DNA from 3 places in the Exiguobacterium sp. EA-TM-5 genome. Region 1 is predicted to be linked to each of the others. Evidence: riboswitches for the same ligand, from Rfam matches in the RefSeq annotation. Region 1 holds a riboswitch; each other region holds the start of a gene.
The links. Region 1 has a riboswitch for S-adenosylmethionine ahead of ACV3PA_RS04315 (methionine ABC transporter ATP-binding protein). Riboswitches for the same ligand answer to the same signal wherever they lie in the genome.

Region 1 (8,143 bases):
GTCTCGTGCCCAGCGACGCCAAGTTCTACCGTAAAGCCTTCAGCCGTCAGGCGTTCTGCATGTAGTCGCGAAGCAAAGAATTCTTCGTTACCGATTTCCGGTGTCGCATGAATCCGGTGACTCGTCTCAAGATAGGATTCCCGTTTTTGTTCGATGTCCTGTTCAATCGTCTCTACCCATGTCGTGCGTACTGGTGTCGTCATACTGTCCACTCTCCTTTTGAATTTATTCGCCGATGTCACTTAGTGGAACGAACGTCGGGATTGAGCTGCCTTTATACTCTTTTTTAATGAAAGCCGCGACATCTTTTTGTTGGTAAAGCGACGCGATCTTTTTCAGTTCTTTTTTGTTCTTGTCTTCCGTCCGTGTTGCAATGATATTGATGTATGGTTTGGCTGTTTCGTTCTCATGGACAATCGAGTCCTTGATCGGATTGAGTCCTGCGTCAACAGCAATACCGTTATTAATGATCGACGCAGCGACGTCCGGTAAGACGCGCGGTGTTTGCCCCGCAACGATTGGGACGATTTTCAGTTTCTTCGGATTTTCGACGATCTTATCGACTGAACCATTGCCGTCAAAGTCGTCCGGCAACTTGATTAGACCTGCTTCTTGCAGTAATAAGAGGGCGCGTCCCATGTTTGTTGCTTCGTTCGGAACAGCGATTTTGCCACCGACTGGAATGTCTTTGACGTCCTTGTATTTATCTGAGTAAATGCCCATCGGTGCAATGACAGTCGTTGCGATCGGTGACAGCTTCAACTTATGTTCCTTCTTGAATGCGTTGAAGTAAGAAATCGTCTGGAAAGCATTGGCGTCGATCTCGCCCTCAGCCAGTGCCATGTTTGGCTGGACATAATCAGAGAACTTGACGAGCTCGATTTTGATGCCCTCCTTCTCTGCTTTTTTCGCGACGTAGTCCCAAACTTGAGTATCCGAACCGCTGACCCCGAGTTTGATCGTCTTTTCGTCTTCTCCCGATGCTGAGCACCCGGCAAATAAAATCGTCGTTAGTGTTGCTCCAATCGCTACTGCTTTTTTCATGGCTGAATCGCTCCCTTTGATTAATGTCTTCTAATTTTTCGTGCGACGATGTTACCTGTCGTCTGTAAGCCTTGAACTAAGATGACGAGAATCCCGACCGTGATGATCATGACTTTCGTGTCGAATCGTTGATAACCATACGTGATTGCTAAATCGCCCAGTCCACCGCCACCGATCGCGCCTGCCATCGCTGACGCCCCGATCAACCCAACCGTCGCGATCGTTAAGTTAAGAACGAGTGAACCGAGTGCTTCCGGTAAAAGGAAGCGGAAAATCGTTTGGAATGGCGTTGCGCCCATTGCTTCTGCTGCCTCAAGGACACCTTTATCGACTTCAAGCAAGGAACTTTCGATCAGCCGTGCCATGTACGGTGCGGCGTAAAAGACGAGTGGGACGATGGCGGCTTCGGTTCCGATCGACGTCTGAACGATCAACCGTGTCAATGGGATGATCGCGACGAGTAAGATGATGAACGGAATCGAGCGGAAGATATTGACGATGCTATTGAAGAACGTGAATAGCGGGACGTTCTCAAGTAATGCGCCTTTTCGTGTGACGACGAGCAAGATGCCAAGCGGTAAGCCGATTAAGGTCGAGAATAAGAGTGAGACGGATACCATCGTCATCGTTTGCAAAAATGCTGTCCAGATATCACTGTAATTAACTAGCATCAGCTAGCACCTCCTCGACCGTCACTTGTGCTTGATCAATGTACTGTAAGGCTCGTTTCACTTCAGTCGCTTCACCAATTAATTCAACGAGCAAAGTGCCGAACGGCGTCTCCTGCAACTCCGTGATGCTACCGTGCAAAATGTTGACATCAACATCAAAACGTTTCGCAACTTGTGACAAGAGCGGCTGCCCTGTGTGATGACCGAGGAAATGAATCTTATAGATTGGATTCGCATTCCGTGATTCGATCAACTGGCGAATCGATGCTGGAATCTCGTCATGCATGACGGACCGGACGAAGTTTTTCGCTGTCTCAGTCTGCGGGTTTGAAAAGACATCAAAGACTGTTCCTGACTCGATCAGCTTCCCGGCTTCGATGACGGCGACGCGGTCGCAAATCTCCCGAATGACGCCCATCTCATGGGTGATCAAAAGAATCGTGATCCCGTATTCGGCATTGATTCGTTTCAATAATTGCAGAATATGATGTGTCGTCTGAGGATCGAGCGCTGACGTCGCTTCGTCACATAAAAGGACGGATGGTTGCGTCGCTAGTGCACGAGCGATACCGACACGTTGCTTTTGTCCACCGGATAATTGATCCGGGTAATGATCTGCCTTATCCGCCAGATCGACGAATTCGAGTAACTCCGTCACCCGGCGGCGAATCTCATCTTTTTTGATGCCTGCGAGAACGAGTGGCTTCGCGACATTCGTAAAGACCGTGTTCGCATTCAATAGATTGAAGTGTTGAAAGATCATCCCAATCCGCTGTTTTGCTTGGCGTAGTTTCTTCGGTGATAGTTGTGTTAAATCTTCCCCATCGACCGTCACGGTTCCTGACGTCGGTCGTTCTAACAGGTTGACGCAGCGGAGCAATGAACTTTTCCCGGCACCGCTAAAGCCGATGACACCGAAGATTTCGCCTTTCTCGATCGTCAGGTCGACACCGTCGAGCGCTGCGATCGTCTGATCCTTCGTGACGTACGTTTTTTTGACTTGATGAAATGCAATCATTCCATTTTCCCCCTTCATTCAACAAAAAAAGGTCCCTTCTTGAGAAACAAGAAGAGACCTGGATCCGCACAGTGGCAGAATCCACTCCACTCATCTCTCAGACATTTGTCTGATGGAATTGGCACAGTGCTCATAATGAGTCTGTTGCCGAGGTTTCGCAGGGCCAGTCCCTCCACCTCTCTGGATAAGTATTGCGGTATGAAATTCGTATGTGTGTTGTTGCGTTGTTGCTTATGTCGTAAAACTAATTTTTACATTACGGGTCGAACCTTTAAAAGTCAACCAACTTTTCAAAAATAATCCATTTGGCGCATATCGATTGATTGACAAGTTATGGATTAGCTTAAAGAACGAATCATGATTCGTCAAGAACGATTTGACAAGTCATTTTCGAACGTGCTACCATCGTTTCAATGATTAATCCGACAATTCCAATATGATATTTATCAAGAGTGAACGAGAGACCTGGCTCTATGACTTCACGGCAACCTGCAATCTGTAAGGTGCTCCGACCAGCAAAGCGCGGCTTTGGATGATACGGTGAAAAACTCGTGGGCGTCCAAGCAGTGACGTCGACGAGTTTTTTTCATGAATGGAGGAAAAATAGTAATGATGAACTATCCTGTATTGACTGGTGCTGAAGCATTTTATCTTCAAGGTGGATCGATCGGAATCCTGCTCTGTCATGGTTTTAACGCAACTCCTCAAAGTGTCCGCGACGTCGGTGAAGCATTTGCTGCTGAAGGTTTTACCGTCTATGCGCCACGTTTGCGAGGACACGGAACGAACGTCCGCGAGTTCGAACAATCGACTGCACGATGTTGGAAACAAAGCCTGCAAGACGGTTATTCACGTTTACAAGAAACATGCGACCAAGTTTTCGTCATCGGTCAATCGATGGGGGCGACGCTCGCGTTATCGCTCGCTGCTGACGGGATTCCGTTTGCCGGCATCATTACGATCAACGCCGCACTTTCCGTTCCGTCGTATGAAGCACTCTCGTTTGATGACGGTCCTCAGTACTTACCGGAAGGGGCACCGGATATCAAGCGGTCCGCCTTTGAAATCATCTACGATCTCGTTCCAAGTCGTTGCGCGTTCGAACTCGTCCGCTTGATGGATGAGACGAAAGGACGCTTGGGATCGATTCTCCTTCCGACGTTGATTCTTTATTCCGCAACCGATCACGTCGTTCCACCGTCGAGTTCAGATTACTTGCACCGTCATATCGGAACGAATGATAAACGAAGCTACTGTCTACTCAATTCATACCACGTCGCGACACTCGATCATGACCAAGATGTAATCGTCCGTGAGACGATTCGCTTTATCGAACAATCGTGTCAGTTTTCGCAAGAAACAGGATAAATTAAAAAGCAGCTATTCGTTTCCGGATGGAATTGAACAGCTGCTAAATCAAAGGACGACCGCAAACGGTCCGTCTTTTTTTAATTTTCTTGGTGTTGCACAGATTGAAGTGGCTTCGGCTTTCCAGGTACCTCATGGCAATGGCGACACCGTGGCTCATACGACTCTGAAGCACCGACTAGGATGATCGGGTCATCATAGTTCGCTGGTTTTCCGTCAATCAAACGTTGTGTCCGAGAAGCCGGATCCCCACAGGAGAGACAGATTGCTTGTAGCTTCGTCACGAATTCTGCACGTGCCAGTAATTCAGGCATCTTGCCGAATGGCTCTGCCCGGAAGTCTTGATCAAGCCCTGCACAAATGACGCGTTTTCCGTCTTGTGCGAGTGCTTCGATGACTTGTACGATTTCATCATCAAAGAATTGAACTTCATCGATACCGACGATCTGTGTCTCTTCTGCTACTGCTGCGTAGAGATCACGACTCGTCGCCATCGGAATCGCTACGACGGAATTACCAACGTGAGAGACGACATGTTCTTCGTGGTATCGGTCGTCGATCGCCGGCTTGAATACTTGAACAGGCAGTTTGCCGTACTGCGCCCGTCTGACACGACGAATCAACTCTTCCGATTTCCCGGAAAACATACTGCCACAAATTACTTCGATCCAGCCGTACTGATTTATTACATGCATCATCGTCCGACACCGTCCTCTAAAAATAGTCACTTTAACGAGTATAGCTCGAAACGGTATTGAGAAAAAGGGTTGACTTCCGGAAATCAAAATTCATTTTTTCTTTCCCTAGAATTTTTGTCCTTTCATTCCAACGGTCCCCTATTTCCTGTACACTGAAGAAGAAGATTCTCACGAAAGAAGGTGTCCCCGATTCATCATCTCTTACATGACATCCTGCACCAATATGGTGCCCTTGGTCTCTCCGTTCTTCTCGCAGGTGGTATCGTGGGATTACCGGTTCCCGATGAGACCCTACTCGTTTTGTCCGGATTTTGGATGCATCAAGGTAATCTACCGCTGTTCGGTACGATTCTTGCCGCTTACGCAGGAAGTTGTATCGGTATGACGATTAGTTATTTACTCGGTTTAAAACTCGGTATGCCACTACTGCACCGCGTCGGACCGAAAATGCGTATCTCAGAAAAACATATCCTTTCCGCTGAAGCTGGATTTCGACGTTACGGAAAATCCGTTTTGATCATCGGTTACTACATACCTGGTCTCCGTCAGCTTTCTGCCTTTTTTGCAGGTGTCTCGAAAATGCCGTTTCGCGTGTTTGCGAGTTACGCGTATACAGGTGCTTTAATCTGGATCAGCGTGTTCTTGGGCGCCGGCTATTTCGTCGGTCGTCATCTCTCGTTCCATAAAGTCGTGGATTATATCTTGGCACATCCTGAAGTCATGCCGTATCTAATCGGGATTGCTGGTGGAATCGCCTTCTCGTTCGTCTTGAAGACGTATCTCGCTTACCGTTCACAATTCAGTCTATACAAAAACAGCCTGCTTCCGTAATGGAGGCAGGCTGTTTTTTTAAGAACCGACAAGTCATTACTTGCGGCCGTATTTTTTGTTGAAGCGATCGACACGACCATCTGCCGCGTTGAACTTTTGACGACCTGTGTAGAATGGGTGCGAGTCTGAAGACACATCCACACGGATGAGTGGGTACTCGTTACCATCTTCCCAAGTGATTGTTTCGTTCGAAGAACGAGTAGAACCGCTTAAGAATTTGTACTCAGTCGTTGAATCCATAAATACTACTTTGTTGTAGTTAGGGTGAATTCCTTGTTTCATGGTTGATTTCTCTCCTTCCGCCCTGGTTCATTTGCTGAGCCAGAGTAAGTTACCTTCCTATACTAAACGATTTTTTTATGCGTCGCAATAGTTATTTTTCCGTCGGTGTTTCCTTCTTGACGGTACGCGGTTTTGCTGGTGCGCGTCGGACCGCTTTCTTCTGTTCTTTCTCAAGTTCGACGAAAAATTCTTCATTATTTTTCGTATCACGAATCTTTCGTAGGAACGTATCGACAAACTCGTTCGACTCGTTCATCGTCCGGCGAATCGTCCAGAGCGCATCAAGCTGCTCTTTTGGAAGCAACAGTTCTTCCTTACGTGTACCCGATTTCCGGATATCGATCGCTGGGAAGATTCTGCGTTCCGACAACTTACGATCGAGATGAAGTTCCATGTTCCCCGTCCCTTTGAATTCCTCATAGATGACATCATCCATACGGGATCCTGTCTCGACAAGTGCTGTTGCAAGAATCGTCAAACTACCACCATGCTCGATGTTTCGCGCCGCACCAAAGAACCGTTTTGGTTTATGGAATGCAGCTGGGTCAATCCCGCCTGAGAGCGTTCGTCCGCTTTGCGGCACCGTTAAGTTATAGGCACGTGTCAGACGCGTGATTGAATCCATCAAGATGACGACATCTTTCTTATGTTCGACGAGTCGCATTGCCCGCTCAAGCACGAGTTCTGAAATCCGAACGTGGTTGTCTGGTGTTTCGTCAAACGTCGAGCTGACAACATCCGCTCCCGGAACCGAACGCTCGATATCTGTCACTTCCTCAGGTCGCTCATCAATCAAGAGAATGATCAGTTCGACATCAGGATGATTCTCTTGAATCGAGTTCGCGATTTCTTTGAGTAATGATGTTTTCCCTGCTTTTGGTGGTGCGACAATTAAACCACGTTGACCAAATCCGACCGGTGCGATCATATCCATGACACGAACAGATAGATGACGCGGTTCGGTCTCAAGACGCATCAAACGATCCGGATAGATTGGTGTCAGTGCCGGGAAGAATAAACGATTACGCGCTGTATCCGGTGCTTCACCGTTAACGGCTTCCACGCTAAGTAGTCCTTGGAAACGTTCGTTTTCCTTCGGTGGACGGACTTTACCTGTAACGACATCACCATTACGTAGATTAAAGCGTCGGATTTGAGAAGCTGCGATATAGATATCTTCAGAGGATTGGGAATAATTGATAGGACGAAGGAAGCCGAAGCCACCATCGTTTTGCATTTGTGGATTGCCAGGGATGACTTCGAGTACCCCTTCGAGGAAATAAAGACCAGTCGATTCAGCCTGTGCTTTGAGAATCTTGAACATCAACTCACGTTTACGAGCTTCCCGATATTGTGGGACATTTTTCGTCTTTGCGATTTCATACAGTTCTTTTAGTGTCAGTTGGCTTAATTGAGCCAGTGTATAGGAACGTTCTGGTTTATCTTTTTTATCAGTTGTTGGCATGTTCTTCACCTATTCTTTATAAATTCAACTGCATTCAGTATACTTCCATACATACATTAGGAGGTATCTAATTTCTTTCGTGAACTAAAGGTATCATATTTTTTTTGATTCGTCGTCAACAATCCTCTGCGTTTCTTACTTTGTAATATTCGAAGATATTATTTCAGTTATGTTACAAAAACATCTATTTTGTCTTCTAACTGAAAAAACGTTTTCAAGTGCGCACATGCTAAGATATTCCTGCAGACAAAATTCTTACACAGTTGTAAGGTTTACTGCTTAATCACACACTTAATGATTTCATCATATAACTTACGGACGCAACACACTACATTAAACGGAGGAATTCTTAACATGAAACGTTTTCTAGCATCGATCGCGACAGCAGCCTTAGTGGTTTCAGGTTTTACATCAGTGGGTACAGGTAAAGTTGAAGCAGCGACAGTCACAAAGGTCAAGATCACGGACAACGGTCTTCGTGTTCGAACAGCACCTTCTACGAAAGCAAGCATCGTTGGAAAAGTCAACGCTGGTCAAGTCTTTACATATAAAGGCAAGTCAGGTAGCTGGACTAAAATCTCATACGGTGGTAAAACACGCTATGTCTTCTCACAATACACAAAGACATATAAATCATCTTCAAGCGCTAAAAAAACAACAAGCACATCTTCTAAACGGACGAAAATCTTAAGCGAAGCAGCGAAGCACAAAGGAACTCCATATGTATGGGGTGGAACGACAACTCGTGGATTCGACTGCTCTGGTT
Region 2 (8,143 bases), 260 kb from region 1:
TCATACTGACATACCCGTGGTCAATCGAGCGAATGATTGTTTCGTGAAACAGCACATCTTGGAATGAAAATTCATCGGCATCCTTATATTTAATAGCGACCTTCATCATTTCGAGAATTTTGCTGAGTTCACGAACGAGCTCCGATCGTTCGATCTTGACGAGTCGCTCAAAGACGAACGTCTCGATGAGCAGCCGGACATCATAGATTTCCTGGATATCGCGCTCGGATAAACCGACGACGACCGCCCCCATCCGTTCCAATCGAATCAACTGTTCGGATGCAAGGATCTTTAACGCATCACGGATGGGTGAGCGACTAACGGAAAAGTCAGAGGCTAACTTGTTTTCAGATAAAATGGTACCGCTTTCAATACTTCCTGAAATGATGCGCATCCGTAGCTCGTATGCAACACGATCGCCAGCGGAAGCTTTTGATAACCATTTCAAGGGATATAACAGTTCTGACATGGAATCACCTGATTTCTAAAGTTAGTATACTTGTATACAAGTTAGTATAAACGTTTTTTTCTGAAATGCAAACGCTTAACTTAAATTTTAGTGATTCAAGCAGGAATCAGGAAAATCGTTTTCGATATGTTAGGGTGAAGAAGTAAGTGACGTGTAGAACAAATAAGGAGGAGATCGTACATATGCATATTTTAGTCGTAGGTGCAGGGGCAGTCGGAGGATATTTCGGAGGTCGTCTTGCTGAAAAAGGTGAACAGGTGACATTCCTCGTTCGTCCGAAACGTTATGAACAGCTACAAAAAACAGGACTGCAAATCACTAGTCCTCACGGTGATATCACGATCACGCCTCAGTTAGTGACGCGCGACATGCAACCGGATCATACATTCGACGTCGTCTTGCTTTCGACGAAGGCTTATCACTTAGATGACGTATTGAAGGATCTTGCGCCATTCGTTTCGGAGGATACATATATCATTCCGTTATTAAACGGGATGCAACATATTCGCCGGTTAACAGAAGTCTTCGGAGAAGATCGAGTGCTCGGTGGTCTTTGCTTCATTGAATCGACGCTTGATACAGAAGGGCGTATTGTACAGACAAGTCCGTCACACCGGCTGTTATTTGGTTCACGGATCGGTAAACCAACAGCTCGTCTGGAGGAAATTGCAACACGTTTTGCGAAAGCAAAGGCGCCGATGGCGTACTCAACGCACATCATGGATGACATGTGGCAAAAATATCTGTTCATTTCGACATTCGCTGGCGTGACGACACTATTTCGCTCTGCCATCGGTCCGATTCGGCAAGAACCTGTCGGGCGTCAGATGATCATAGACGTCATGAAGGAATCGAAACAGGCAATGGAAGAACAGGGTGCGGTCTTCAATGATGATGTAGAAGCTGTACTGATGAAACAAATGAATGCAATGGAAGATAAGATGAAATCGTCGATGTTGCGGGATATGGAAAAAGGTCAACGAGTAGAAGTTGATCACTTTTTTACTACTTTACTAAAAACAATGTCTCAACGTCATCTTCAACTCATCGAGTCAAATTTAGGAATCTATCAAAAAAATCAAGAAATGCATGTTGACTGAATTATCTGCATTCTGATATGGTTAGGAACAATTACATACTTATCCAGAGAGGTGGAGGGACTGGCCCTATGAAACCTCAGCAACAGGTCGAAAGATACTGTGCTAATTCCTGCGGGTGCTGCACCCGATCGATAAGATTTCCGAATTGTCGACCGACGCATCCGTGAGGATGCGTTTTTTGTTTGAAATAGGTGGAATGAGGAGGAAATGGATTCATGAAAACGAGCGGGGCTTTTCGACGAAAGATGGAATCACGTCATCTGATCATGCTGTCGTTAGGTGGTGTTATTGGAACAGGATTATTTTTAAGTACGGGTTATACATTGGAACAAGCAGGGCGCGTCGGAACGATTCTGTCTTACTTAATTGGGGCCGTCGTCGTTTATCTCGTCATGTTAAGTCTCGGTGAACTGGCTGTACATATGCCGGAAACTGGTTCATTCCATAAATACGCGACAAAGTATATCGGACCCGGCACAGGTTATACAGTGGCTTGGCTCTACTGGCTGACGTGGACGGTCGCCCTCGGTTCAGAATTCACGGCAGCAGGCATTTTGATGCAGCGTTGGTTCCCATCCGTTCCTGTCTGGGTGTTCAGTGCATTATTCGCTACGATGATCCTTGGTATTAACGTTTTGAAGGTCCGTGTCTTTGCTGAAGTCGAATTTTGGTTCTCCGCTATTAAGGTCGTAACGATCATTGCTTTCATTTTACTTGGTGCAGGAGCCATCGTCGGCTTCATTCCACTGCAAGATGGTAGTCCAGCCCCATTCTTTTCTTCGTTAACCGAAGGTGGATTGTTCCCGAATGGCGCTTTCGTCATCTTCATGACGATGCTCGCAGTGAACTTTGCTTACTCGGGCACAGAATTAATTGGTGTAGCAGCGGGTGAAGCAGTCGATCCGAAACGGACGATTCCGCTTGCAATCCGGACGACGATTCTACGATTGGTTCTCTTTTTCGTTGGTACGATCATCGTATTAGCCGTCTTGTTGCCAACGGAAGGAAAGGGCGTACTCGAAAGTCCATTTGTAGCCGTATTTGAACGGATCGGTATTCCCTACGCAGCAGACGTGATGAACTTTGTCATTTTGACGGCGATCTTATCGGCAGCGAACTCGGGACTTTACGCGGCCTCACGGATGCTTTGGTCGCTTGCGAACGAACGGATGATTCCGCGCTTCTTCGCCCAGGTGACGCCAAGCGGAGTTCCACTTCGAGCTGTATTGTTCAGCATGCTCGGTGGAGGACTTGCCTTGCTGTCTAGCATCTATGCAGCAGGAAGTGTCTATATCGCGCTCGTCTCGATTTCCGGACTTGCTGTCGTCGTCGTCTGGATGAGTATCAGCGTTGCGCAATATCGCTTCCGGAAACAATTCCTCCGCGAAGGGCATACGGTCGACGAATTGGTCTATCGTACACCACTGTTTCCATTCGTACCGATTGCAGCCTTCGTTGTCTGTTTGATTTCCCTAATTGGGATCGGATTTGATCCGACACAACGTATTGCTTTGTACTGCGGTATTCCATTCATCGTGATCTGTTATGTCGTTTATGCGTTCACGAATTCTTCTCAGAAACGGAGTGTTGAAGATGTCCCGAATCAAAAATCCAGTTGACCAACGATTACAGAAAGTTCCCTTCCTGATTTTAGATGGAGCGCTTGCGACCGAACTCGAACAAAAGGGATTTGACCTGAACGATCCGCTCTGGTCAGCGCGTCTCTTGATCGAAGCACCAGAACAGATTGAGCGTGTCCATAACGATTACTTCGAAGTAGGTGCCGATGTCGCGATCACCTCAAGCTATCAAGCAAGTATCGAAGGGTTCAAGCAACGTCACATCACAACCGAGGAAGCAGAGAAACTGATCCGACAAACGGTCACTCTTGCGCAAGACGCACGGACGCGTAGCGGAAAGAATGCCGCACTAATCGCGGGATCTGTTGGTCCTTATGGTGCCTACTTAGCAGATGGATCTGAATATCGCGGTCATTATGGTGTGTCAGCTGATGTGCTAGAAGCCTTCCACAGACCGCGGATCGAAGCATTGATTGAAGCGGGTGCGGATCTGCTGGCGTTCGAGACGATTCCGTCACTTGAGGAAGCTGTCGTGTTGTTCCAGATTCTCGAAGCGTATCCGGAAGTATCTGCTTGGCTGACGTTCTCGCTTCAAGATGCGACGCACATCAGTGAGGGAACACCACTTGCGACATGTATCGAGACGATCGGACAACATCCGCAACTTGCAGCGATTGGTGCAAATTGTTTTCCGGCATCTTACACGACCGATTTCATTCTTCATGTCAAAGCATTGACGAACGTACCGATCATCGTCTATCCGAACTCCGGCGAGGTTTATGATCCGGTCGCGAAGACATGGTCGGGTACGAATCAGTGCACATCGTTCCAAACTGTCGCAAAGACGTGGTATGAAGCTGGGGCACGATTGATTGGCGGTTGTTGCCGGACGTCACCCGAACATATTGCGCAAATTCGTTCGGTCTGCCGAGTTTCTCAAACATGATGAATGATGGACGAAAAAAGAACGGACGCGAAATCAATCGATTTCGCGTCCGTTCTTTTAGATAAGGTGTGATTCCGTTACCGTTCGCGCAAGGCGCGATTGAATTGTTGCAACAGGCGTCCGAAATCTTCCGCATCATCCGAAGGCCAATCCGTCAATAGACGTTCGATGCTCGCGAGACGTGCTGTTCGATAAATCGTGAGTTCTTGTTGTCCTTTATCCGTGATGTGATAGAAGAAGGCCCGTCCATCCATCGGATCTTTTACTTTTTCAACGAGTTGTTTCTGATCGAGTGCCGCTGCTTGGCGACTGACGGTCGAAACATCGAGCTGAAGTTCGCGGGCAAGTGTTTTGACACCGACGTTGCCGGAATCTGATAGTTGACGCAGTAAGAGATAGGAAGCACGATCCAAATTGCGATTGTCTGCCGTCGCTGTCGTTAAGCGCCGGATCAGAATCGCTAACTCCAATTCAATGGTTTCGAGTGATTGTTGAGACATCGGGTATCTCCCCTTTCGAAAAGTCTCTCTGTCCCTCATGATTACCCAATGTGGATAAGCTGTCAATGCGAAAAGCAGGAGGCTTGACAGAGTTGTAGTTGTATTATACAATCATTTTTGTTCTTTTAATTGTATCATACAACTTTAGTAGATGAGAAACGAACGACAAAGGAGAATTCAGATGAAAGCTTATGAGTCGATGAAACAAGAGGTCATCACAGTAAACGATACAGATCCGATTCGTACGGTCATCGAACGATTCATTCAATCTGGTATTAGCGGCGTACCCGTCATCAATGCACAGCAGGAGGTCGTCGGGTATATCAGTGACGGAGATATCATGCGAGCGATCGGGAAACACAAGGACATCATCGTCGATACATTCTTATATGTAGATGTTATCAAAGGAGACGAAGAAGATTATGAAGATCGGATTCGTCATATCTTGAATCGATCTGTCATGGAACTGGCACGCCGGAAGGTCGTAACAGCGGACGCTGACACAGAAATGGAAGAGATTGCAGCGACACTCGGCGCAAAACGAATTAAAAAACTTCCGATTCTCAAAGCAGGACGTCTTGTTGGAATCATCAGTCGAGGCGACGTCATTCGCCATTCGTTTAAACAATTTATGTAACACATTCAATAGAAAGAAGGGACACTATGGCACTTGCTGAAAAAACAACTACGCTTGAGCCGGAAACGGTATTAGCAGAAAGCAAACACGGATTATTCCATCAGCCAGTTGCTGTCTGGGCAGTCTTTTTTGCCAGTATCACAGCATTCATGGGAATGGGGCTCGTCAATCCGGTCTTACCAACGATTGCCGAGAATTTAGAAGCATCCAAAAGTGAAGTAACGCTCTTATTTACAAGTTATAACGCTGTCATGGCATTCGCGATGTTAATTACAGGCGCGATCTCATCACGGATTGGTCAAAAAGGAACATTGATGCTCGGGATCGCTGTGATCGCAACTGTTGCTGGTTTCGCTTCACAAGCAGATAGCATTTGGACACTCGTCGCGTTACGCGGTGGATGGGGACTTGGGAATGCTTTGTTCGTAGCAACAGCGCTCGCTGCGATTGTTTCCTTATCATCCGGTGGAACAGCAAAAGCTATTATTTTGTACGAAGCAGCGGTTGGTCTTGGGATTTCAATTGGACCACTGTTAGGCGGAACGCTCGGATCGATTACATGGCGCGCCCCGTTCATGGGTGTTGCGACAATCATGGTCATCGCGTTTCTCGTCTTGCTCTTCTTGATGCCAAAACCAGCAGCATCTGCTGCACCGAAACAGAAGTTATCATTAAAAGCACCGTTCCAAGCGATGAAGCATCGTTCGCTGCTGACACTCGGAATCGTTGCGGCACTTTATAACGTCGGTTTCTTTACAATCATGGCTTATGCACCGTTTGTTATGAAATTACCAGCTAAAGGACTCGGATTCGTCTTCCTCGGCTGGGGTATGTTACTTGCGATCACATCAGTCTTGACAGCTCCGAAATTGAAACAATGGTTCGGAACAATCAAAGCGATGGTCATGATGTTGGTTTTATTCGCGATCTTACTTCTGTTGATGGGGATTTTCACAGAAACACCAGCTGTCGTCATCGTCTGTGTCATCTTGGCGGGAGCTGTACTTGGGAATAACAACACACTCATCACAACAGCTGTCATGGACGCAGCACCTGTCGAACGTTCGACAGCATCTGCGGCATACAGTTTCCTACGTTTTCTCGGGGCAGCCATTGCGCCATTCATGGCCGGTAAATTGGCTGAAATCTTCAACGCAAACCTACCGTTTTATGTCGGAAGTGGATTCGTTCTCTTATCCGTCATCATCATCGGGGTCAATCTCAAACACATTCGCCATATCGACCGGACAGAAGGCGGACATTAATTCGATAACAGGACAGCCGAAGCGAATCCGCTTCGGCTGTTTTTGAGTAAAATCAAGAAGGGTATATAGTTTTTAACGTATGGATCGAGTGCTCAATCATCGCTCGCAACACGTCTAAGTCGATGTCAGTCAGTTTTTTTACGTAGATGCAGGACTTACCGCGTCGATACGTACCGAGAGTGGTAAGCAGTCGTTCTGATATGTCGTCTTCACCAAGTGCGAGATAAAGGACGAGATTCGTCTTACGCGGAGAAAAGCCGACATAGAAGCTGTCGCCCTCGCGACCTGAGGCATAGCGATAATGATAGGCACCATAACCAATCAAGGAAGAATCCCAAAGAACGGCTTCATATCCCGTCACATCTTCGAAAAACTGACGCAAGGTAATACCATCTGCTTGACGTTGCGGCGGTTCGACTTGTGCTAGAAAAGCGTCGACGGACTGTTCAGTAGGACCTGTTTTTGGAGGATCAGACATAAGCAGTCTCCTTTCGCATTGAGAAGATATCGGTTACTTTCGAGAAAAGGAAGCGAATATCCTGTATAGGGAAGGGAGAGAATCGGATGGTGCATCGAATCGCATTCAGAGGAGAAGGACATAATGTAAAGTGGGAGATTTTAGACGTAGATTCAGTCAAAGAGGAATTGACGATTCGGATGACAGGAGAAAACAGTGAACAACGGTTTTCCATCTCGTTTGTAGCATACGATGCGTTCATTCGCGATTTTGCCCGCATTCATGAGTCGTTACAGGGGGAAGTTATATTTGAGCAGGATATGATTCATCTTAGCTTACGTTACGACCGACTTGGTCATGTCTTCATCACTTGGTCTGACGGGGAAACAAATCATCAGTTTCGCAGTGACCAAAGTTATGTAAGTGAGGCGTTGGCTCAGCTTGGTGTGTACGAATAGATACTAAAAAAAGAAGAAGGGACGATTTTCGATATGTCATCCGAAAATCGTTCCTTCTTTGTTTAGTGCGAGTGAAGTGGTGTTTTGATCAAGTTGAAACAAAACGCAATCGTTTGTTCATATTCCGACAACGGAATCGATTCATCCACTTGATGCGCAAGACGGAAATCATGGAAAGAAGCGATCGCAATCGGGAATGATTTTTTCGATTGGCTGAACATGGCACCGTCCGTACCACCCGGAATAGCGATTTTTCGTGGTGTCACGCCGCTGACCTGCTCCATCGTATCTGCGACCTGTTGTAAGAAAGGCGCGTGTTCGTCCGTTTCACAGGAAGGGATATCCTTGATGACCGTCACATTCATTGCGAAATCGGGATCTTCTGCAACAAGACGACGTTCGATATCTGTAAAGGTAGCAAGAACATCCGCTCGACCGAACCCGGGAATCGTCCGGATATCCATATAGAATGAAGCCTGACTCGGAACGACGTTTGGTCCTTCGCCTCCTGAAATCGAGGTGATTGACGCAACGACTGGACCGAGTGCTGCGTGATGATTCGTCGTGATCGAGAAGCGTTCCGATTTCACTTCCTGAATGACGCGATACATATCATCAATCGCATTGCGTCCGAGTTGCGGGGCAGAGCTGTGTGCACTTTTCCCGCGGCATGTCACTTCGATCCCAACGACACCTTTTTGTGCATAACCGATCATCCCACTTGTCGGTTC
Region 3 (8,143 bases), 450 kb from region 1:
TGCATGCGATTGCGCTACATGATCCGCTTGTTCTAGGCGTTGCATCGGCATCCGGTCATCGAGGAGCGCAATGACTTCCATTCCCGCTGCCTTCGCACCGATCATTCCGTTCGCAGCATCTTCAATGACGAGACAATTCTCAGGCGGATGTCCAATTCGTGATGCTGCGAGTCGAAAAATTGCAGGATCGGGTTTGGAACGGACGACCTCTTCCCCGCTAACATAGTGTGTGATCGGAAGCTCATAATGACGGATGACACGTTCGATTTTTTGAAGCGAACTTGAGGAGGCGATACCGATATCGTAACCAAGATTCACAGCTTGTTCGATGACTCGTTTGACCCCTTCTTTTAATCCACACTCTTCTGGTTTTGCATGAATTTGAAATAACCGATGTTCTTCTTCAAGTAACGTACTGGCTGTTTCTTTTAGCTGATGTTCAGTGACGAGTTCTTCCCACATCTCATCACCTGTTTTTCCCATGAACGTCGCATACTGAACTGGGTCGAGTGGAATCGATAACGTTTTAAACATCTGCTGATGGACCTCGAAGTAACGAATTTCACTATCTAAAATCACACCGTCCATATCAAAAATCAAACCGCGTTTTTTCATGACACATCCCCCTTTAGTCACTTTTCTGATATCAGCATATCAAAAAAACGACTACACGATGTAGCCGTTTTGCCTTCTTCCTTTATTTACATTTTAACTTGTCGCCATCTGGACACTCGTTTGTCGGTAAGCTGGAAAATAATCAGAATCGGCTCCTGATCCGAATCGTACACATAACTGATCGTATATGGCTGGCTGAAGAATGGATTTTCCTTGATGATACTCAAATAGGCGATATCCAGTATAACGACATTTACTCTCAAAGAGACTATCCTGTTCTTGATATCCACCCCCGAGATGTTGTTCGACAAGACCACGCGCTTTTGCGTGAAGAATCGCTTCATACTCAAGCCGCTGATTTGGAAATATCTTTGCTTCGTCTCGCTTACAGCCAATCAAATGACCATGGGCATATTCGTTTCCAAGCAATACGAAATATCCACCAATCGGTTCGCCATCGAGTTCTGCAATCAATAGTAATGGCTCACAGAGTGGGTTCACCTCAAACAATTGTTCAAAATAACTTGCAGTAAAATAGTAATGAGCTGAAGCGTTCTTCCGGTCCATCGTTTCATGATACAACGCTAAAAAAGTAGGTAAATCTTCTTTTGTTCCTGTTCTAATTGTTAACGGTGAAGCGAGTGACTTCCGAATCATGCTTCTCGTTTTCTTATGGAACGTCTGCATGATTTCTTCTAGCGAGGGGCGTAAATCAATGCTCGTCGTATGACGGATGAAGGAAACTTTTGTCCAGTCCTGCATCAGTCTCTCATTGCCCGTCAACGGATTAAAGCGAATCATTTCCGAAACGATTGCCTCTTTTTCCGTCCACTTTTCAAACAATAAACGTGCTTGCTGAATCTCAGATGTAGTCAAGTGACCGACGACTTCAGGTCCACCGTAGCCATAAGGCGTAATGAGATCTGAATAGGCTGTATCAAAAATACGACGTTTTAAAAAGGGATAAAACAGTGTTCCTGCATAACCCTTATAAAGGAATAACACCGCTTGTTCAGACGGTCTAGCGTTGAGCGTGACGTATTGGTGACTGTAGAAGATATCAAGCGGCTGTTGCTGTACCTTTGTCGTCCAAGTTGTGGCATCTGTGATGAATTGACACCTTTCCATTCGTGCACCTCCAGTCAAAAAGAAGCAACGTTCACATGACCTTTCTTTTTCAGATCCTTGATTAAAAAGTACCCGTTTCCCTACCGAAATATTCCATATTAATAAATGTTTGTTTTATAATTTGCGAATGAATGATGTAACAAAATAGACAGCGGATATTGATCCGCTGTCTATTAAATGACCCTTACGATGTAATTTTAGGAATGGCACGAAGGAAGACCACACCTGCTAAGAGAATCAATCCAATCAACGTCAAGAAGACCGCTGACATACCGGATAAATCGTAGATTAATCCTCCAACGGTCGGACTGATCATCCGCCCCGCTGAAGCAGCGATATTGACGTATCCTTGGAACTCTCCTTCTTTTCCGATTGGTGCAAGTCGCGCAGCCATGGCTGGGACAGCTGGCCAGATGAACATTTCACCAATCGTCAGGATGATCATCGCGACGAGAAACATCTTGAATCCTCCGGCGAACGGAACAATCAGGTACGATAACAGGAAAATCCCTGTACCAGTCATCAGTTGTCGTTTCAAATCGTCACCAAACCACCGCAAGATCGGGGTGAGAAGTGGCTGTGCAAAGACGATGAGTGCTCCATTGATCGTCCAAAGAATCGAATACTCGGAAATCGTGACACCGAGTGATTTCGTATGCACAGCAAATGTACCTTGCCATTGTACATACACGAACCAAAGTAAGGCATAACCAATCGAGACGAGCAACATCGTTCGCGCTGCACCGCGTGCGAGTGGTGTCCGTGTCGTTTCGGTCTCGTCATGCGTTGTATGCATCCGTGCCGGTGCCTGAATCCAGGACAAGCCGATGAACAAAATGATTGCAAACGCGATGTACAGTACGAGGTTAGCAATGAAGATGTATTGAATCGAGAAGGCAGCAATTTGACCACTGACAGCCGTCCCAAGGGCTACACCGACGTTTTGCGCGACATAGATCGCGTTAAAGGCACGGCGTCCACCTTCTGGCCAAATGACACCTGTCATCGCATAAATCGTCGGGAAGACCATCCCACCGACAAATCCGATTAGACCAAGCATCGCGACGTATCCGACATACGTCTGATGAAACAGCAATAAACCGACGGAAGACAAGACAAGTCCGATGACACTGATAACGAGCGTTTTTTTACCACCGAGGCGGTCAAACGCCTTTCCACCTAAGTAGTTTCCGACGATTGCGAGTGCCGAGTTGACGAACAACGCCATCCCTGCTTTTGTCATCGACTCCCCTAAATATTCATGAATATATAATGTATTAAACGGCCATAAAAAAGAGGATCCCGTCGTATTGATGGCCATCGCAAGGACGAGGATCCAGACCGCTTTTGGTAATTTTGGCATACCTGTGGTCCTCCTATTTCATTCTCAACCTTGCCACTTTACGCAATCCGTCCCCTCTCTGTCAAGCCACTTCACTTTTCGTCAATGATTCAAAAGATGGTATAATGCAAGAGGAATCATACACACGATAATCATTTATTAAAGAGAAAAACAGACCATAGGAACAGGAGTCTATGCCATGCCACTTGCCCGTGTACTACCTTATACCAAACAATTGCTTGAGTCCGTCATCGAACCCGGAGACTGTGTCGTCGACATGACTGCTGGAAATGGGCATGACACACAATTCTTAGCAGAATGCGTCGGCCCAGAAGGTCGAGTCCTTGCGTTCGATGTTCAAGCACAAGCCATCGAGGAATCGACACGTCGTCTCGACGAAGCTGGAATGTTAGAACGCGTCGATCTTTATCACGAGAGTCACATCCATGTCGGTGCCCGTTTATCAGACGAACAACGTCCGGTTCGTGCTGGTGTCTTCAATCTCGGATATCTTCCCGGAAGCGATAAGTCGATCACGACGACAGGTGAAGAGACGCTTGAAGCGCTCGATGCTCTCCTCCCGGTCCTTGCTCCTGGTGGTCTTGTCGTCCTCGTCGTCTATCATGGTCACCTTGAAGGAAAACGAGAGCGCGACGCTGTGCTTGATTACGTGACGGCTCTTGATCAGCAAGATTACGCTGTCCTTCAGTACCGCTTCTTGAATCAACAGAATCATCCACCGTTCATCATCGCGATTGAGAAAAAAATGCGCTGACAGTAGAAATGAAAAAAGTGATGGCTTCCACTATGGAAACCATCACTTTTTTCACTCTTCGACTAATTTAAAGAACAGCAACAATTTTTCTGCAAATCGTGTATTCAATCGTTCGAAGCTGAAATGCGGAAAACCATGTAGGCGCTGTAAGTAAATCTGATCGCCACCCATTTTCCGACATACTTCGAGCGTCAACTTGACGTCTGCGAACTGATCGTCCGGTGCATAAAAACATGCTAAGTTGACACGAGGTAATTTTTTTCGCTCCTCATCATGTACGACGATTTCCTCTTCGATTTCTCGATATTGTGCATACGTCAACTCACCAATCCGAACGGTATCTTCCGTACTTTGACCAAACGGCAATGTACCGAGTGGCGCATCAGGACGGAAACGATCAAATGCACTCGCGAAAACTTGTTTGACACCCCCAAGTTGTTTTGACGGATGCCAATCAAACAACGGTGAAATGAATGCAAGGCTTGCGACCGGTAATTCATATTCTTGTAGAAGACGATTGACGACGAGTGCGCCCATGCTACAAGCAACGATATGAATCGGTAGCTTTCGTTTCCCGGCTTCGCGTAATGCTTCTTTCAATAGTTGACCATGCTCTTCAAACGAGATGCGACGTGGTGCGTCGACGAGTAACACTTCATACTCTCGTTCGAGCACACGAATCAAGGCTTCACTCGGACGAGCACGTAATTGCAATGGATAGATTAATACGATGATTCCTGTTGGTTGTTCAACCACAAACTCACCTCTTCAATTCATACTTCCTTTTCACGATACCTTATTTCAGACGCACACGAAACCGTCCCAAGACGGATTTCACGACGCAATATGGCGAAGTCGAATGACAGACTCTGCTTGACCAAACACTTCTTCTGTCATCTCGCTCAATTCCTCAAAACCGAATGAGGTCAAGAACTGACGTGCTTTATAATTACGTGCCTCCACGTAAACTTCGAGTGGGACAGCTCCTTGTCGTTCGAGTTCACGAATCAGACGTCTTCCGATCCCGTTTTGCTGATATTTTGGCAAAACGTATAGACGAATGATTTCCCATGTTCCCTCGACATCAACAGCATGAATGAATCCGACGACTTCCTCATCGATGATTCCGACATAAAAATACTCTCCCCGTGCTTCTTCCGCCGTCCGGATCGCACGAACAACCTCCTCTTGCGGATACGCTTCCTGCACGAAATGAGCTTTCGAGCGTTCAGAATAGATTTCTTCATACGTATCCAACCAAGATGTGATGGCGATATCATGAATACGTCCTGCATCAGCTGGAATTGCTTCGCGTATTTCCATAATCGGAACCCCCCTTTTTATTCGTACGGATTGACTCATGTACTTTTACCCTCTTCTAGAAAAAACATTCGTCTCCTGCAAAGTTCCGTGGAAACAAAAAAGTCCGGAAACCCTTTAAGGATTTCCGGACGTATTGCTTATGCGAAGCGTTTTGCTTGTTCTTCAAGAACTGCCGCTTTATCTGTTTGCTCCCATGGAAGCTCAACATCTGTACGACCGAAGTGACCGTATGCAGCTGTTTGACGATAGATCGGACGACGGAGATCAAGCATGTTGATGATTCCAGCCGGACGAAGATCGAAGTTTTCAGCAATCAATTCGACGAGTTGTGCTTCAGGAAGTTTTCCTGTGCCGAATGTATCAACCGCGATTGATACTGGGTGTGCGACACCGATTGCGTATGCGAGTTGAACTTCTGCTTTGTCTGCAAGACCTGCAGCAACGAGGTTCTTCGCGACGTAACGTGCTGCGTATGCAGCTGAACGGTCGACTTTTGTTGGATCTTTACCAGAGAATGCTCCACCGCCGTGGCGTGCGTATCCACCATACGTATCAACGATGATCTTACGACCCGTTAATCCAGCATCTCCTTGTGGTCCGCCGATGACGAAACGACCAGTTGGGTTGATGAAGAATTTCGTTGCTGCGTCGATGTATTCAGCCGGGATGACTGGTGTGATGACGTGTTCTTTCAAGTCAGCTTGGATTTGCTCAAGCGTGACTTCTTCCGCGTGTTGTGTCGAGATGACGATCGTATCGACACGAACCGGCTCGTTGTTCTCGTTGTATTCGACCGTGACTTGTGTTTTTCCGTCCGGACGAAGGTAGTCGAGTTGACCGTTTTTACGCACTTCTGCCAAACGGCGTGCGAGACGGTGCGAAAGTGAGATTGGAAGTGGCATGAGTTCGGGTGTTTCTTTCGTTGCATAACCGAACATGAGACCTTGGTCTCCTGCACCGATTGCATCGATTTCTGCATCAGACATGCTACCTTCACGTGCTTCAAGCGCTTGGTCGACACCAAGAGCGATGTCTGCTGATTGCTCATCGATTGATGTCAATACAGCACACGTATCTGCGTCGAAACCATATTTCGCGCGTGTGTAGCCGATTTCACGAATCGTTTCACGAACGACTTTTGGAATGTCGACGTAAGTTGATGTCGTGATCTCACCTGCAACGAGAACGAGACCTGTTGTAACAGAAGTTTCTGCTGCAACACGTGCGTTTGGATCCGCTGCGAGGATTGCATCGAGAATTGAATCCGAAATTTGGTCACAGATTTTATCTGGATGACCTTCAGTGACTGACTCCGACGTGAATAGTCGGCGATTAAGGTTTGTCATGTATGACCCTCCCAAAAAAGAATTTGACGGTGTACTCATTTCCCCTAGTTGAGTGGGACGGTAAAATGAAAAAAACCTTTCCAAGTCCAAAAAATGGTCAGGGAAAGGTTGTGCGTTCTTCCTTTACCCTCTTATCGTTCGAAGTGTTTACTTCGCTTCAGGAGAGCACCTTTTCCCTCATTAATATATGAATTAATGTAGGACGGTTGCCGGGTTTCTTCGGGCCTTGTTCCCTCCACCTGCTCAGAATAAGAGTATCCGTTACGAATTACATGATATAAAGTTGTACCTACTCTGTCAAGCAAGGTTTCAAATTCTAGTCGAAACTTTTTGTAAGAGATGTTAAACTGTTAATGCTGAAAGCGTTTCCAGATAAATAGAAATCAGCATCAGAAAATGATTGCTCTCTCTTTAGTATGTCATATATAATGAATGTGTCATACTAAATGCAGTGAGCCAAAACCAACGTAGGGGAAAGGTGGGGTCAGGATGCCGATGACGGTCCTGAATATCGAAGAACTACTCAAGAAAGAGCATGTGTTCAAACAACTATCTGTTGCTGAACTTGTCGAACATGCGATTCGAAACGAAGAAGGTGTCCTTGCTGAGAACGGCGCATTATCTGTAGAAACGGGGAAATTTACAGGTCGTTCACCAAAAGATAAGTTCATCGTCCGTGATTCTTCCTGCGAGTCTCACATTGATTGGGGTCATGTTAACCAACCAATGGATGGAGATAAATTTGAACAATTGTTACAAAAGGTTCTTCGTTACATGAACGAAGCCGATCAGCTCTACTACACAGAAGCTGCTGCTGGTGCAGATACGCACTTCACCCTTCCGGTTCGTGTGCTCACACAATACGCTTGGCATAACCTCTTTGCCAAACAACTCTTTTTACGCGAATATCCTGAAGTGGCTGCCTTCGAACCGTTTACGGTCGTCTACGCACCACATTTCAAGGCAGATCCTGCCGTTGATGGAACGAACTCTGAGACGTTCATCGCGATGTCGTTCGAACACCGGATCGTCTTGATCGGTGGAACGGAGTATGCCGGCGAAATCAAAAAATCAATCTTTTCCGTCATGAACTACCTCTTACCACAAGAGAACGTTCTTTCGATGCACTGTTCGGCAAACGTTGGACACGAAGGAGACGTCGCTTTGTTCTTCGGTCTATCCGGTACTGGTAAGACCACCCTTTCCGCTGATGATAGCCGCCAATTGATTGGTGACGATGAGCATGGTTGGTCACACGATGGCGTCTTCAACATCGAAGGTGGGTGTTATGCGAAGACGGTTAACCTGTCGCGTGAAAAAGAACCACAAATCTTTGACGCGATCCGCTTCGGAACAGTCCTTGAAAACGTCGTGCTCGATGAAGCCCGTCATCCTGATTACGATGACACATCGTTGACGGAAAATACACGTGCCGCTTATCCGATCACGGCGATCGATAACATCGCTGTTCCATCACGCGCTGGTCATCCAAAGACAATCGTCTTCTTGACGGCTGATGCGTACGGTGTCTTGCCTCCGATCAGTAAATTGACGAAAGAACAAGCGATGTATCACTTCCTCTCAGGTTATACATCAAAACTCGCTGGGACAGAA

Region 2: it holds a riboswitch for S-adenosylmethionine, as region 1 does, so the genes downstream of both, ACV3PA_RS02910 (amino acid permease) here and ACV3PA_RS04315 (methionine ABC transporter ATP-binding protein) in region 1, are expected to answer to the same signal.
Region 3: it holds a riboswitch for S-adenosylmethionine, as region 1 does, so the genes downstream of both, metK (methionine adenosyltransferase) here and ACV3PA_RS04315 (methionine ABC transporter ATP-binding protein) in region 1, are expected to answer to the same signal.

Annotation. Positions count from the first base shown of each region.
Region 1 is NZ_CM132670.1:796,541-804,683, reverse strand. It holds gene ACV3PA_RS04330 (M20 family metallopeptidase) at 1-203, opposite strand, end outside; gene ACV3PA_RS04325 (MetQ/NlpA family ABC transporter substrate-binding protein) at 226-1,044, opposite strand; gene ACV3PA_RS04320 (methionine ABC transporter permease) at 1,065-1,715, opposite strand; gene ACV3PA_RS04315 (methionine ABC transporter ATP-binding protein) at 1,705-2,733, opposite strand; SAM riboswitch class I at 2,821-2,924, opposite strand; SAM riboswitch class I at 3,174-3,275, shown strand; gene ACV3PA_RS04310 (alpha/beta hydrolase) at 3,343-4,101, shown strand; gene ACV3PA_RS04305 (thymidine kinase) at 4,182-4,796, opposite strand; gene ACV3PA_RS04300 (DedA family protein) at 4,980-5,630, shown strand; gene ACV3PA_RS04295 (type B 50S ribosomal protein L31) at 5,667-5,912, opposite strand; gene rho (transcription termination factor Rho) at 6,004-7,377, opposite strand; gene ACV3PA_RS04285 (C40 family peptidase) at 7,732-8,143, shown strand, end outside.
Region 2 is NZ_CM132670.1:540,731-548,873, forward strand. It holds gene ACV3PA_RS02900 (GntR family transcriptional regulator) at 1-469, opposite strand, end outside; gene ACV3PA_RS02905 (ketopantoate reductase family protein) at 652-1,569, shown strand; SAM riboswitch class I at 1,606-1,707, shown strand; gene ACV3PA_RS02910 (amino acid permease) at 1,785-3,188, shown strand; gene mmuM (homocysteine S-methyltransferase) at 3,163-4,095, shown strand; gene ACV3PA_RS02920 (MarR family winged helix-turn-helix transcriptional regulator) at 4,173-4,595, opposite strand; gene ACV3PA_RS02925 (CBS domain-containing protein) at 4,777-5,232, shown strand; gene ACV3PA_RS02930 (MFS transporter) at 5,259-6,497, shown strand; gene ACV3PA_RS02935 (DUF1801 domain-containing protein) at 6,550-6,975, opposite strand; gene ACV3PA_RS02940 (hypothetical protein) at 7,062-7,412, shown strand; gene ACV3PA_RS02945 (M20 family metallopeptidase) at 7,475-8,143, opposite strand, start outside.
Region 3 is NZ_CM132670.1:1,242,452-1,250,594, reverse strand. It holds gene ACV3PA_RS06455 (HAD family hydrolase) at 1-615, opposite strand, end outside; gene ACV3PA_RS06450 (GNAT family N-acetyltransferase) at 709-1,743, opposite strand; gene ACV3PA_RS06445 (MDR family MFS transporter) at 1,928-3,106, opposite strand; gene ACV3PA_RS06440 (tRNA 5-(aminomethyl)-2-thiouridylate-methyltransferase MnmM) at 3,285-3,860, shown strand; gene ACV3PA_RS06435 (serine aminopeptidase domain-containing protein) at 3,912-4,616, opposite strand; gene ACV3PA_RS06430 (GNAT family N-acetyltransferase) at 4,695-5,183, opposite strand; gene metK (methionine adenosyltransferase) at 5,321-6,529, opposite strand; SAM riboswitch class I at 6,658-6,784, opposite strand; gene pckA (phosphoenolpyruvate carboxykinase (ATP)) at 7,019-8,143, shown strand, end outside.